2 regions of the Kineosporia sp. NBRC 101677 genome follow, and region 2 is predicted to be linked to the other one. Evidence: riboswitches for the same ligand, from Rfam matches in the RefSeq annotation. Region 2 holds a riboswitch; the other holds the start of a gene.
The links. A riboswitch is a leader RNA that binds a small molecule or an ion and turns the genes downstream of it on or off. The one in region 2 is predicted to bind cobalamin.

Region 1 (7,621 bases), on a different contig from region 2:
GACAGCGCCCCGCCGGGCGGGTCGACGAACATCTCACCCGGCGCCGGACCCCACGACTCGACCACGGCCTCCTGCAGATCGGCAGGGAGCGTCTGGAAGAACCGGCGGTACACCGCGGCCGGGATCCGGACCGGGTTACGGGCCAGGTCCTCTTCCGACAGCCAGTCCAGGTCCTGCCCGCCGGCCTCGATCAGCCCGTGCACCAGCGCGTCGCCGTCCATCGCCTCGAGGCCGGGCAGCGCCTCGGAGCCTTCCAAAGGCCCGACATCGTAACCAGCTTCAGACAGCGCCTTCAGCAGCACCAGTGCCGAGGCCGGAGTGTCCAGCCCAACTGCGTTACCGATCCGCGCGTGCTTGGTCGGGTAGGCCGTCAGCACCAGACCGATGCGCTTCTGCGGAGCGGGCAGGTGCCGCAGCCGGGCGTGGGCCACCGCGATACCGGCCGCCCGCAGGGCGCGCTCCGGGTCGGCCACGTACTGCGTGAGGCCCTCGGAGTCGACCTCCTTGAACGAGAACGGCACCGTGATCAGCCGGCCGTCGAACTCCGGGATCGCCACCTGGTTGGCCGCGTCCAGCGGGATCAGGCCCTCGGAGTTCTCCAGCCAGCGCTCCCGCGAGGTCAGCGTGCTGATCGCCTGCAGGATCGGCACGTCCAGCGCGGCCAGCGCCCCGATGTCCCAGGTCGACTCGTCACCCCCGGCCGAGGCGTTGGCCGGCCGGTTGCCGCCCGCCGCCAGCACCGTGACCAGCAGCGCGTCGGCCGTGCCGAGCAGCTCCATCAGGTCGTCGGGGGCGGCCCGCAGCGAGGCACAGAAGATCGGCAGGGGCCGCCCACCGGCCTGCTCCACCGCCTGGCACAACGCCTCGACGAAGGCGGTGTTACCCGCAACGTGATGGGCGCGGTAGTAGAGCACCGCGATCGTTGGGCGCCCACTCTCGTCCTCAAGCAACGGACGCTCGAGCACACCCCAGACCGGCGTGCTGCGCGGCGGCTCGAAGCCGAAGCCGGTCAGCAGCAGGGTGTCGGTCAGGAACGAGTGCAGTTCGGTCAGGTTCTCCGGACCGCCCTCGGCCAGGTAGCCGTGCGCCTGGGTGGCCACCCCGACCGGCACCGTCGAGCGGCGCATCAGGTCGGCGTCGGGCAGCGCCTCGCCGGAGAGCACCACCACTGGCACGCCCTTGGCCAGCAGCGCGGCCAGGCCCTCTTCCCAGGCCCGGGTGCCGCCGAGCAGGCGCACCACGGTGACCGCGACGCCTTCGAGCAGGCCGTCCAGGTCTTCCACGGCCACCCGGTTGGGGTTGGCCAGGCGGTAGGGCACCTTGCTCGCGCGTGCGCTGAGCAGATCGGTGTCCGAGGTGGAGATGAGCAGCACAGTGGAGCGCTCGGGAGCCTCAAACGTCACGTACGTCCTCTTCCTCGCCGTCCGCGCGGCGGGTTGCTGCGGTGCGGCACAGTTTCCTGGCTCGGCGTCCGCGTGACGTCCCGGCCTTCCAGCCCTCACAGGCCGTGACCATGGAGTTCTGGAACGTCACTCAGCGCTCACAGTGGCGCGACCGCGCCGGATTCTCACCGGCTTCCTGTCCGCCACACCGCGGTTGCTTTACGGGGCCACTGTGCCAGCCCTCGGCAACCCGCCCAACCCCCGGCCGTGGAGCACCTAAGCTGACCGGGTGTTCGTCGTGCATGCGTGGTGGTCGATCTCTGCCAATGACCCCGCTGACGACGGCTCCCTGGTGCTCTGGGCCGAAGATCCACAGATTCGCACTGCCCCCGCCGAACGCACCGGCCGTCGGCCCAAGATCCGCGAGCACCCCTTCGACGTGCCCTCCGAGGAGCTCCGGCACACCATCACGGATGTCGCCGACCTGGTGGACGAAGGCTGGAAGGAGGGCACAGCCGACCTTGTGCTGCCCTCGTTCCAGCACGCTCCCGGCGGTTCGCCCGAGCTCCTGGACCTGCGTTCGGGCTGGCCCAGTGATCGTGCCGAGGGGGAGTCGGCGCGGCTGTTCCCACAGGTCCGCTGGCGGGTAAGGACGATTGCGGTGCCCGCCTGGCAGGCCCCCCAGGTGTTGCTGGGGTTAGGTAAAGAGCTTGAAGACGCCCCAACGCTCGGATCCGACGTCCGTCACCTTCTCGCTCTGCACCAGTTCGCAGAAAACCTGATCAGCCGCGGTCGCGTGCTTCCCGTCGTGCTGGAGACCCCCGACGGGCACGGAGTCGCTCGTTGGCGCCCGGTGATCACCGGGGACGACGGCGAATGGTTCCGGCATGTGGTGCACACTCTGCCCCCGTCCTGGAATGCCGAGGCCCCCGCCGACCAGAGCGCTGCGGCCGCAGTCGATGCCCTGGTCGACGTGGGAGTGCGGGGCAGGCTCGGGCCTGGCCCGGGTACGGGCGGGCTGGGGCTGCTGGGCTGGCGGCAGGCCCTGCACGGGCAGTACCCCGCGTTCCCGGCGAACCAGCGGCAGATGCGTCACCTGGTCGAGGGCCTGGACACCTGGCAGGCCGAGACGGTGCACGGCGGGCTCGTGCGGGCCGGCTTCCGCCTCTCCGAGCCCACCGACGACGACCTCGACAGCATCCTGCGCCCGGCCCGGATCGAACTGCGCCCGGCCGAGCTGGCGGCCCTGTGGCGGCTGGAGTTCGGCCTGCAGGACGCCGACCAGCCCGGCCTCTTCGTGTCCGCGCAGGACATCTGGGACCGGGAGCCGAGCCTGACCCGGCTGCGCCGCAACGCCCCGCGCCCGCAGGAGACGCTGCTGGCCGAACTGGGCCGGGCCCTGCGGCTCTACCCGGCCCTGCGTGATGCGCTGCTGCACGCGCAGCCCGTCGAGCTCCTGCTCGACAACGCCGGGGCCCACCACTTCCTCACCGAGGCGGCCGGTCTGCTGATCGGCGCAGGCTTCGGGGTGCAGCTGCCCGGCTGGTGGTCACGGCCGCAACGGCTGGGCGCGCGGCTGCAGGCCGGCACCAAGCCCCAGCCCGGAAGGGTCGAGGGCACACCGGTCTTCCGGCAGAACGACATCGTGGAGTACGACTGGCGGCTCTCCGTCGGCGACGCGCTGCTCACCGACGACGAGGTCGAGTCGCTGATCGAGGCCCAGGCGCCACTGGTGAAGCTGCGCGGCGAGTGGATGCAGGTCGATCCCGAAAAGCTGCGCAAGGCGCGTACTTTTCTGCGCAAACAGCGCAAGACCGGCCCGCAGACCATGTCCATCGCCGACGTCCTCTCGGTGATCGGTGCTGGTTCCGAAGGGCCCGCCGGGCTCGAGGTGACCGGGGTGGACGCCTCCGGCTGGCTGGCCGACTTCCTGGCCTCCCCGGAAGAGCGTCAATTGACGACGTTTCCGGTGACCAGTGATTTCAAGGGCACCTTGCGCCCGTATCAGGAGCGCGGTGTCTCCTGGCTGGCCTTCCTCGAATCTCTCGGCCTGGGAGCGGTTCTGGCCGACGACATGGGGCTGGGCAAGACCGTGCAGCTGCTCGCCCTGATCGCCTCGGACCAGGAAAAGCCTCAAGGCACCGATGATCTGGTGCCCGCGCCGACGCTGCTGGTCTGCCCGATGTCGCTGGTCGGCAACTGGCAGCGCGAGGCCGCCAAGTTCACCCCGGGACTACGGGTGCACGTCCAGCACGGCTCCGACCGCCCCCAGGGTGAGGAGTTCGCCGCTGCCGTGGCCGGGTCCGACCTGATCATCACCACCTACTCGCTGCTCGCCCGCGACGCCGTGGCCCTGCGCAAGTACGGCTGGCGGCGGATCGTGCTGGACGAGGCCCAGGCGGTGAAGAACGCGGCCACCCAGGCGGCCACCGCGGCCCGTTCGCTCACCGCCGAGCGCCGGATCGCGGTCACCGGAACCCCGGTCGAGAACCGTCTGGCCGACCTGTGGAGCCTGATGGAGTTCGCCAACCCGCGCGTGCTCGGCGACCCGGCGGACTTCAAGAAGCGCTACGCCCTGCCGATCGAGCGGGTCGGCTCCGAGGAGGCCCGTGAGCAGCTGCGGGCGGTGACCCAGCCGTTCGTGCTGCGCCGGGTCAAGACCGACCGGAAGATCATCAGCGACCTGCCCGAGAAGCTGGAGATGGAGGTGGTCTGCACCCTCACCGCCGAGCAGGCCGCGCTCTACCAGAACGTGGTCACCGACATGATGGAGCGGATCGAGCAGAAGGAGGGCATGGAGCGGCGCGGGCTGGTGCTGGCGGCGATGACCCGGCTCAAGCAGGTCTGCAACCACCCGGCCCAGTTCCAGCGCGACGGCAGCCGGATCCCCGGTCGTTCGGGCAAGCTGGCCCGGCTCGAGGAGACCCTGGAGGAGGTGCTCGCCTCCGGTGAGAAGGCTCTGCTGTTCACCCAGTACGCGGAGTTCGGCGAGATGCTGCGCACCCACCTCACCGCCCGGTTCGGCCGCGAGGTGCTGTTCCTGCACGGTGGGGTGAGCAAGACCCGGCGCGACGAGATGGTGGCCCGGTTCCAGAGCGGCGACCACGACGCGCCGCCGATCTTCGTGCTGTCGCTGAAGGCCGGCGGCACCGGGCTGACCCTGACCGCGGCCAACCACGTGATCCACGTCGACCGCTGGTGGAACCCGGCGGTCGAGGACCAGGCCACCGACCGCGCCTTCCGGATCGGCCAGTCCCGTACGGTGCAGGTCCGCAAGTTCGTCTGCGCCGGCACGCTGGAGGAGCGGATCGCCACGATGATCCGCGACAAGCGCGGTCTGGCCGCCTCGATCGTCGGCACCGGCGAGGGCTGGCTCACCGAACTGTCCAGCTCCGAGCTGCGCGACCTGCTCACCCTCGATCCCTCGGCGGTGGGCTGAGATGGCCGATTTCAGCAAGTTCGGAGCGCCCCGGCCGGTCGAGAACGGCCTGACCGCCCGCAGCGAGCGGGGTGACATCGGCGAGCAGTGGTGGTCGCGCCGGTTCATCGGGGTGCTGGAGTCGTTCGCCCTGGGCACGTGGCTCACCCGGGGGCGGTCCTACGCCCGCAAGGGGCAGGTGATCTCGCTGGAGATCGCGGTCGGCGAGGTGCAGGCCGACGTGCAGGGCTCGCGGGTGACCCCCTACCGGGTGCGGATCGGCCTGAAGAAGTTCAGCGAGCTGGTCTGGGCCAAGATCGAGGTGGCGCTGGCCGAGCAGGCCCTCTACAGCGCCCAGCTGCTGGCCGGGCAGTTCCCGCGCGAGCTGGAGCCGGTCCTGGCCCAGATCGGGGCGCCGTTGTTCCCGGCCCGGCTGGCCGACCTGGACCTGCGCTGCACGTGCCCCGACCAGGCGGTGCCCTGCAAGCACATCGCGGCCGTGTTCTACCTGCTGGCCGAGCGTTTCGACGAGGACCCGTTCCTGCTGCTGCGCTGGCGCGGCCGCTCGAAGGAGGCCCTGCTCGAGCGGCTGCGGGCACTGCGCGGCGACGTCGAGGAGGTGCCCGAGGAAGACCGGCCGGTCGCGGCGCCGGTGCCGACGGGCCGACCGGTGCTCAGCGCCCGGCTGGCCCTGGGCGAACCTGACCCGATAGCGGCGGTTTCCGGTGGCAAGCAGGCCAAACCCGGCCCCGCGGGTGGGGATGCGGTCGCGTTCTGGACGGCGGGCCGGTTGTTGCCGCTGCCCAGCCATCCCGAACTGCCGCCCGACCTCCTGTTGCGCCAGTTGCCGGTGCCCGGGGCCTGGCTCGGCGGCGAGGAACTGGTGCGGGAACTGGCCACGCTGTATCAGCGCCTGGCTCCGGAGGATTGAGCCGACTTCGCGGATTTTGACCGGTGAGCAGGAGCCGGTCCGCACGATGAAGTCGCCCGGCACTCCGCGTGCTAGGCGGGATTCCGGGCGCCCGGCCGGGCAGTCTTGGGCGGTGACCTCCGGACAGAAGCCCAGGGCCAGGAAGACGCCGCGAGCATCGGCCGCGCGCAAGACCGGGGTGCAGGAAGCGGCCGGCGCTGCCGAAGACAGCAAAGTGAGCGCGGCAGCAGCGAAGACGGGCCCAGTGAATGCGGACGGAAAGACCCCGGTCAAGGACGCCCTGGTCCCGGCCCCCCGGACCGCGGCCGACGAGTCGCCCCGGCCGCAGGAGATTTCGGCGTCCAAGTCCGACCGGTCCGAGAAGTCCCCGTCCGACGGCAGTTCGTCCGATGCGGACGGTTCCGACGAGAAGGCCTGGGGCGACGGCGGGGTCTCGTGGGGTCTGCCCGCCGAGCCGACCGCCGAGCACGCCCGCCTGGCCGAGTCGCCCGGGCCGGGCAGTCCTTGGCGGCAGTGGGGCCCCTACCTGGCGGGCCGCCAGTGGGGCACCGTGCGTGAGGACTACACGGCCGACGGCGATGCCTGGTCGGCGTTCCCGTTCGAGCACTCGCACGCCCGCGCCTACCGCTGGGGTGAGGACGGGCTGGGCGGCATCTGCGACCGGTTCGGCTTTCTCAACTTCGGCGTCGCCCTCTGGAACCGGAAGGACCCGATCCTCAAGGAGCGTCTCTACGGCCTGACCAACGGCCAGGGCAACCATGGTGAGGACGCCAAGGAGTACTGGTGGGCGGTCGACGGCACTCCCACCCACAGCTGGATGCAGTGGCTCTACCGCTATCCCCAGCGCGAGTACCCCTACCACCAGCTGCGCGAGGAGAACGCCCGCCGGGGCCGGGACGAGCGCGAGTTCGAGCTCGGCGACACCGGGATCTTCGACGAGAACCGGTTTTTCGACGTCCTGGTCACCTACGCGAAGGCGTCTCCGGAGGATCTCTGCATCACCGTCCGGGCCACCAACCACGGCCCCGAGGCAGCGCCCCTGGACCTGCTGCCGCAGATCTGGCTGCGCAACACCTGGGCCTGGGGCCGGGACTCGCGCCGCGGCCACCTGAACCAGCTCCTGCCACCCACCCTGGCGGTCGGCGGGATGGAGGCGCTGGAGGTGCAGCACGGTTCGCTCGGCACCTACTACCTGGCCGCCGAAGGTGCTCCGGTGCTGCTCTTCTGCGACAACGAGACCAATGCGGTGTCGCTGTTCGGGGCCGAGCGCAACAACAGCCAGTACCCCAAGGACGGCATCAACCAGCGGATCGTGCACGGTGACACGCAGGCGATCAACCCCTTCGACGAGGGCACGAAAGCCGCGATCTGGTACTCGTTCGACTCGGTCGCCCCGGGTCAGTCGGTCACCGTCAAGCTCCGGCTCAGCCGGCAGATGCCGGCGAACAGCACGTTCGGCCCGGGTTTCGAGGCGGTGATGAAGGCCCGGCGCCGGGAGGCGGACGAGTTCTACAGCCGGGTGATCCATCCCGACATCAGCGCCGCCGACCAGCACGTGGCCCGCCGGGCCTACGCCGGTCTGCTCTGGGGCAAGCAGCTCTACCGCTACGACGTGGAGCAGTGGCTGGAGGGCGACCCGGGCAGTTCGACCGCGGCGCCGGAGTCCCGCCGGGCCAAGGGGGCCCGCAACACCACCTGGCGCCAGGTGTCCCTGGCCGACGTCATCTCCATGCCCGACGAGTGGGAGTACCCCTGGTTCGCCGCCTGGGACACGGCTTTCCACGCCATCCCGCTGGCCCACGTCGACCCGGACTTCGCCAAGGAACAGCTGGTGCTGATGTGCCGGGAATGGGCCATGCACCCCAACGGCCAGCTCCCGGCCTACGAGTG
Region 2 (7,621 bases):
AGCACGTTCATGCCAGTCATCACCCGCCCCGCCATCGCCGCCACGGCAGCCGGGGCGCTGCTCCTCCTGAGCGCCTGCGGGGGTTCGTCCGAGGCGGACACCAGCGACGTCGCCGCCGGGGGCAGCAGCAACTACCCCGTCACGGTCGAGAACTGCGGCGCCGACGTCACCTTCAGCACCGAGCCGGAGCGGGTGGTGCTGCTGAAGAGCGCCTCGGTGCCCTACCTGCAGGCCCTCGGCGTGCTCGGTGACGTGACCGCCCGGGCCGGGCAGTACCCGGAGGCCTACTACGACGACGCCACCAACGCCGCCCTGGCCAAGATCCCGCTGCTCACCGACAAGACCGACACCAGCGGTCACCTGCAGATCTCCAAGGAGATCGTGATCAGCCAGGAGCCGGACCTGGTGCTGGGCGAGACCGACAACCTGAACCGCGAGACCCTCGACGCGGTCTCGATCCCGCTGATGGAGGAGCCGGGCCTGTGCGGAGAAGGCCTGACCGACCCCGGTTTCGACGACATCTACTCCCAGATGGAGACCTACGGCAAGGTCTTCGACCGTCAGAGCGAGGCCGACCAGGCCGTCGCCGCGTTGAAGGAACGCCTGGCCTCGGTCGAGAAGAGCGCGGCCGGCACCGAACCCCGCACCGCCGCAGTGCTCTACCCGACCGTCGGCGGCGGCGTCACCTACGCCTACGGCACCCGCAGCATGGCCCAGCCGCAGCTCGAGGCCGCCGGTTTCACCAACGTCTTCGGTGACGTGGACGAGCGGGTGTTCGAGGTGACCCTGGAGAAGCTGATCGGGCTGAACCCCGACGTGCTGATCCTGCTGTACTCCGACGGCGACCCCGAGGCGGTCACCAAGTCGATCACCGACCTTCCGGGGGCCGAGAAGCTCACCGCGGTGGCCAACGGCGACGTGATGCCCCAGCTGTTCAACTTCACCGAGCCGCCGAGCCCCCTGGCGATCGACGGTCTCGAGGCGATCATGGAGCGATTCGGCTCCCAGCCGTGATCCAGGCCGAGGGGCTGCGGTTCGCCTACGGCAAGAGCCCGGTGGTCGACGACGTCACCGTCACCGCCCGCACCGGGCGGGTGCTGGGCCTGATCGGGCCCAACGGCAGCGGCAAGACCACGCTGCTGCGGCTGCTGTACGGCTCGCTGCGGCCGGCCTCGGGAACGGTCAGCGTGGACGGCCGGCCGCTGGGGGAGCTGGGCGCCCGCGAGGTGGCCCAGCACCTGGCCGTGGTGGTGCAGGAGAACGGCACCGAGACCACCATGACGGTGGCCGAGATGGTGCTGCTGGGCCGCGGCCCGCACCTGGGCACGTTCGCCCGCACCAGCACCCAGGACGAGGAGATCGCCTGGACCGCCCTGCAACGGGTGGGCGCCCTGCACCTGGCCCCGCGCAGCTTCGCCGGGCTCTCCGGCGGCGAGAAGCAGCGGGTGCTGATCGCCCGTGCGCTCACCCAGCAGGCCAGCCACCTGCTGCTCGACGAGCCGACCAACCACCTGGACATCCGCTACCAGCACGAGATCCTCAGCCTGGTCAGGGATCTGGACACCAGCGTGGTGGTGGTGCTGCACGACCTGAACCTCGCCGCCCGCTACTGCGACGACCTGGTGCTGCTCGAGAACGGCCGGGTGGCCGGGGCCGGGCCCGCCGCCGAGGTGATCGACGCCGGCCTGATCGAGCGGGTCTACGGCATCGGCGTGGAACGGATCGAGCACAAGGGCGGCATCCATCTACTCTTCGAACCGAGGGTTTTCTCCGGAATCTGAGCATGCGAGCCTGGTCCTGTCCGCCAGTCAAGGAAGACGAGGACAGGAGTTCGCATGCCCCAGCCCATCGGTCGCCGCAGCGTCCTAGCCGCCGGCCTGGTTCTGCCCGGTGCCCTGAGCATCACGAACGCCGCCGGCGCCGGAGCCGACGAGAGGCCCACCCGGTTCCGGCTCGAGGCCGAGACCCTCGACGGGGGTGAGCAGGTCACCGCCGTCACCCTGGACACCGACCGGCTCGGCCCGATCACCGCCGAAGGCCTCACCACCAGCACGTTCACCGTGCACGCGAAGGCCACCAGCCCGATCCCGGGCGCCAGTGGGTACGACCTGGACCGGGTGGTCACCCGGGCGCGGCTGGATCACCGCGGCAACATCGTGCTCGAACTGGAGCACGGCGAGGGGAAACCCGGTGCGGCGACGCTCGGCTACGTGGTGACCCGCAGCCGGAACGTGCGACTGAACCTGGAATACACGATCACCCAGAACCAACCCGTGCCCCGGCGGTTCGGCAAGCCCCTGCTGATCGAGCGTTTCGAGCAGGGCAGGCTGGTCAACCCCGAGGTGGACGCGTTCGGTCACCACGAGATCAGCAACGGCCTGAAGTACCGGCTCTACACGCCTTCCGGGCGGGGCAAGCGTCCTCTGGTGGTCTGGCTGCACGGCGGCGGCGAGGGCGCCTCGCTGCCGGACGGCTACTACGACAACGAGACCACGCTGCGCGCGAACCGGGGTGCGCTCGGCTTCGCCACCCGGGAGGGGCAGAAGATCTTCGGCGGCGCGTATGTGGTTGCCCCGCAGAGCACCTCGTACTGGATGGAGGACGGCCCGCGGTTCGCCCCGATGATCAGGAAGGTGATTGAGGACGTGTCGGCGCGGCACCCGATCGATCGCGACCGGGTGCACGTGGTCGGGTGCAGCAACGGCGGCTACATGAGTCTGAAGATGACCACCACCTACCCGGACCTGTTCGCCTCCTCGGTGCCGATCTGCGGCGTGGTGGCCGGTAACCCGCCGCTCATCCCGGACGCCGAGCTCCGGGCCATCCGTACCCCCACCTGGCTCGTCACCTCGCTCGACGACGCCACCGTCGACCCGCAGGCCAACACCGTGCACGCGAGCGAACTGATCCCGCGCTCGCGGGTGACGCTCTACGACGAGGTGGTCTGGAACGGCTACAGGTTCCCCGGCCACTGGTCGTGGATCTACGTGGGCCGCAACGATCCCAGCATCAAGGGCACCCACGTCTGGCAGTGGATGGCCCGGCAACGCACCTGAACCGTATGCCCGGGGCGGGAGTGTCGGGATGAGAAGCTGACCCCGTGATCTCTGTAGCCACTCCCGCCGACCGGACCCCGATCGTCCGCACCCTGGTCGCCGCGTTCTCGTCCGATCCGGTGCTGCGCCACATCTTCCCCGACCAGGAGGAGTACGAGCACGGCGCCGCCGCCTTCTTCGGTCACGTGTTCGACAAGAGGGTCGGCATGGGGGCGATCTGGACCGTCGAGGGCGGTGTCTCGGTGGCGATCTGGGAACCGCCGGGCACGCCCCCGGCCAGCAGCCCTCTGGAACTGCCGGAGCCCGCCGCGTCCCGGCTGCGCGCCTACGACGAGGTCGTGCACGCCGCCTTCCCCGAGTCCTCGTACTGGTATCTCGGGGTTCTCGGCACCCACCCCGACCACACCGGCCAGGGTCTGGGGCGGGCGGTCATGCAGGCCGGGCTGCAGCGCGCGGCCGAGGCCGGGCTGCCCGCCTACCTGGAGACGGCCACCCGCCGTAACGTGGCCCTGTACGAGCGGTCCGGCTGGAAGGTCGTCGCCGAGATCGACGAGCCGGTGCCCACCTGGGTGATGCAGCAGTAGTCCCGCGTGCTAGCCTCCGGCACGAACCGATCGCATCCGGGTGGATGCCAGGGAACTCCGGTGCAATTCCGGGACTGGCGCGCAGCGGTAAGGGCGACGGCGGCACGACTCGCCACTGGGGAGCCTCTCCCTGGGAAGGCCGTGCCACCGGTTGACCCCGAGTCCGAAGACCTGTCGGTTCACGTGTTCGTCGACGGGCTCTCGCGACCAGGGCCCGGGACTGGAGAGGTCATGCGTGGACCCGTCGCCCACCCCTGCCCGGCGCCGCCTGAAGTTCTGGCCCCTGGCCGCCGCGCTGACCGTGGCGTGCCTGGTCAGCGTCGTTATCTCGCTGGCGTTCGGCTCTGAGCACATCCCGCTGGGTGAAGTGGTCTCCGCCGTCACCGACCGTCTCGACGGCAGCGGACCGGGCCGCTGGGACGTCATCGTCTGGGAGCTGCGGCTACCGCGTGCCCTGATGGCGGTGGTCGTCGGTGCCGGACTTGCGGTGGCCGGCGCCGGAATGCAGACACTGGTGCGCAATCCCCTGGCCGACCCGTTCCTGCTGGGCATCAGCTCGGGCGCGTCGGTCGGGGCGACCGCGGCGATCACCACCGGTTCCCTGGCCGGGTTCGGCATCTACGCGGTCTCGGGCGGCGCCCTGCTCGGGGCGATCGGCTCGGCCCTGCTGGTCTACCTGGTGGCGATGACCCAGGGCGGGCTGACCCCGTTGCGGCTGGTGCTGTCCGGAGTCGTTCTCTCGTCCGGACTCTCGTCGATTGCCTCGTTCCTGGTCTTCCTCAGCGACGACCCCCGGGCCGCGGACTCGGTGATGTTCTGGATGCTCGGCAGCGTGGGCGGCGCCACCTGGGAAAAGCTCTGGATCCCGGCACTTCTCGTGGCCGTGCTGGCGCTGGGCATGCTCGCCCTGCACCGCTGGCTGGACGCCCTGGCCGTCGGCTCGGACACGGCCGCAGCCCTGGGAGTGAACGTCGTCGCCCTGCGGACCACCCTGTTCGTCGGCCTGGCGGTGCTGGTCGGGGTGCTGGTGGCGGTGAGTGGGGGGATCGGCTTCGTCGGGCTGATCGTGCCGCATGCGGCCCGGCTGGTGGTCGGCGCTCAGCATCGGGTCCTGCTGCCCGTCGCAGCCCTCGGTGGTGGTGTATTCCTGCTCTGGGTAGACGTTCTCGCCCGACTGGCGGTTCGCCCGCAGGAGATTCCGCTGGGCGTGGTCACCGGGGTGATCGGGGCCCCGTTGTTCCTGCTCCTGATGGGCCGGGGCCAGTACCGGTTCGGCGGCGAACGATGACCGTGGCCCTGCGCGTGAAGGGCGTGTCGGCCCAGCTCGGTGGCCGCGAGATCCTGAGCGACATCGACCTGGACGTTCCGGCCGGGCAACGCCTGGGCATCGTAGGGGTGAACGGCGCGGGAAAATCCACCCTGCTGCGCGTTCTGGCCGGAGTGCTGCGCCCCAGCGCCGGAGAAGTTCAGATTGCAGACGCCTCAGGGCACCTCGAGGACGCCCGTCACCTTGCGTCCCGGGAGCGGGCGCGCCGGCTGGCCTTCGTGCCGCAGGAAGAAGTCGTGGCCGCGGAACTGCTCGTGGGTGAACTGGTGGCCCTCGGGCGAGTGCCCCGGACCCGCCCCTGGTCACGCGGCGGCCAGGACGAAAGAGCCGTGGTCGAGGCGGCTCTGGACGCGGTGGGCCTGGCCGACCGGATCAGTTCGCCGTGCGACCAGCTCTCCGGAGGCGAACGGCGGCGGGCGGTGCTGGCCCGCGGTCTGGCCCAGCAGTGCCCCGTGCTGCTGCTCGACGAGCCCACGAACCAGCTCGACGTCGCCTGGCAGCTCCGGCTTCTCGAGGTGTTCGCCACCCAGTCGCAGACCCTGGTCGCCACCGTTCACGACCTCGACCTGGCGCTGCGCTTCTTCGACACCCTGGCGGTGGTCGGCCGGCCGGAAGGCATCAGCGCCAGACCCGCCCGCATCGTCGCGATCGGTCCACCCGCCGACGTTCTCAGCGCCGCCCACGTCGACGCCCATTTCGGCGTCGGCTCGGTGCAGGTGCCCCATCCCCAGCTCGACCAGCCCCACCTGCTCATCCACCCCCGAGAGGAAACCCGGACCAGATGAACCGCCCCGCCACGAGACTCGCAGTGCTCGCCCTGGGCTGCACCGTCCTGACCGCCTGCAGTTCTTCCGACTCGCCGGAGGCAGCCTCCGGCGCGGGCGCCATCACCGTGGAGAACTGCGGGGAGAAGGTGAGCGTGGACGCGCCGGTCACCGAGCTCTACGCCTACGACGGTGGCATCATCTCGATCGCCCTGGCGGTGGGCGCCCGCGACGAGCTGGTCGCCGTCACCGGCATGGCCCGCGACCAGGACGTGCTCGAGCTGGCCTACCCGGACGCCCGGGTGGACCAGCTCAAGGTGGTCGGCGACGAGTTCCCCACGCTGGAGAACGTGCTCGCGGTCGACCCCGAGATGATGTTCGCCGGCTACGGCTACGGTTTCAGCGAGTCGCGCAACCTCATGCCGGAGATGCTCCACGAACGCGACATCAAGACCTACCTGCTCAGCGAGACCTGCCGGCAGGACGACGGGGCCCGGGGAACGATGGAGGCGTGGACGGCGCTGACCACCGACCTGCGTAACCTGGGCGAACTGACCGGGCACGGCGAGAGCGCCGAGGCGGTGGTGGCCGACATCGAGAAGCGCCGGAGCGCGCTGGAATCCGCTCCGAAGGGCGAGGAGAAGCCGACCGCCTTCCTCTTCGACTCCGGCACCGACGCCATCTTCACCTCCGGCTCGTTCGGGGCGCCGCAGGCCATCTTCGACACCGCCGGGGTCACCAACGCCACCGCCGACGTGGAGGACACCTGGACCGAGGTCGGCTGGGAGCGTCTGTCCGCCTCCGACCCGGACGTGATCTTCTTCGTCGACTACCCGGGCCAGTCGTACGAGGAGAAGGTGGCCGTGCTGAAGGCCAACCCGGCCTCCCGCGACCTGACCGCGGTGAAGGAGGAGCGCTTCGTCAACCTGCCCTACGCCCTGTGGGTCTCCGGGCCGCTGAACATCGACGCGGCGGAGTGGGTGCGGCGCTCGATCGAGCACTTCGGGCTGGCCCCGGAGTCGGGGATCCGCTCCGACCTGGACATCACCAGCCTCCCGGAACTGCCCGGGAACACCTGGGTGGAGTGACCTTCTAGCCGGATTTCGCGGGTTTCGGGCGTTACCTCCGTGAGATGTCTGACATGCCGTCGCCCCCGTGGGTCGATAACGTGCAGGTCAGGTATGTCCAGGAGGATGTCGAGGCAGGCGGAGGAGCGCACCGATGAGGATCGACAGCCAGGTGGAACCCCTGGTCCGTCAGACCCTGGCCGCGGTGGTGGCCCGTAGCCCGGAACGCTCCACCGGTGCCATCCAGGCCCTGGTCGACCAGGGCGACGAGGCCTACGGCGAGGCGGTCGACCTCTGCTTCGCGGTGGGCAACCAGGTTCTCTGCGACCTGCACGAGGGGCCGCCCCAGCGGGACCGGATCGCGACCCTGGCCCGCAGTGCGGTGCGGATGGAGGCCTGGGCCGGGATGGACCAGCCCACGGTCGAGACCTTCATGACCGCGCTGGCCGAGGAGCGCGATCCGGCCGCCGAGATGCTGCCCGCCGACGCCGCCCTCACCGGCTTCGTGGTGGGCGGCTGGCTGCTGTCGGCCTCGGCCCCCGAGAACGCCTCGTGGGAAGCAGTTCTGGACGATGCTCTGGACACGATCTTCACGGTTCCGTGACCGGACGCCGGCGGCGAGGTGCTGCGCTGAACCTGCCGCGGCCCGTAAAGATCGTTGGCGGGGTGGGTTTCGGCCTACTTGAAGTACTGGGACACGGCCCAGAGCACGAGCAGGATGATCAGGATTTCCACGGAGCACCTCACATCGGGGTGGGGACGACTCCAGCCATGGTGGTGAAGTACCGGCCGGTGGCCAAGACTCGGGTCAGGCCGGGGGCAG

Region 1: another riboswitch for cobalamin. It lies ahead of cobN (cobaltochelatase subunit CobN); the one in region 2 lies ahead of QSK18_RS10330 (FecCD family ABC transporter permease).

Annotation. Positions count from the first base shown of each region.
Region 1 covers NZ_BSTA01000004.1:28,148-35,768, forward strand. The annotation lists gene cobN (cobaltochelatase subunit CobN) at 1-1,403, opposite strand, end outside; cobalamin riboswitch at 1,433-1,604, opposite strand; gene QSK18_RS12735 (DEAD/DEAH box helicase) at 1,672-4,821, shown strand; gene QSK18_RS12740 (SWIM zinc finger family protein) at 4,823-5,731, shown strand; gene QSK18_RS12745 (MGH1-like glycoside hydrolase domain-containing protein) at 6,174-7,621, shown strand, end outside.
Region 2 covers NZ_BSTA01000003.1:160,969-168,589, reverse strand. The annotation lists gene QSK18_RS10350 (ABC transporter substrate-binding protein) at 10-1,014, shown strand; gene QSK18_RS10345 (ABC transporter ATP-binding protein) at 1,011-1,781, shown strand; gene QSK18_RS10340 (prolyl oligopeptidase family serine peptidase) at 1,836-3,056, shown strand; gene QSK18_RS10335 (GNAT family N-acetyltransferase) at 3,101-3,640, shown strand; cobalamin riboswitch at 3,651-3,833, shown strand; gene QSK18_RS10330 (FecCD family ABC transporter permease) at 3,876-4,928, shown strand; gene QSK18_RS10325 (ABC transporter ATP-binding protein) at 4,925-5,752, shown strand; gene QSK18_RS10320 (ABC transporter substrate-binding protein) at 5,749-6,819, shown strand; gene QSK18_RS10315 (hypothetical protein) at 6,953-7,402, shown strand.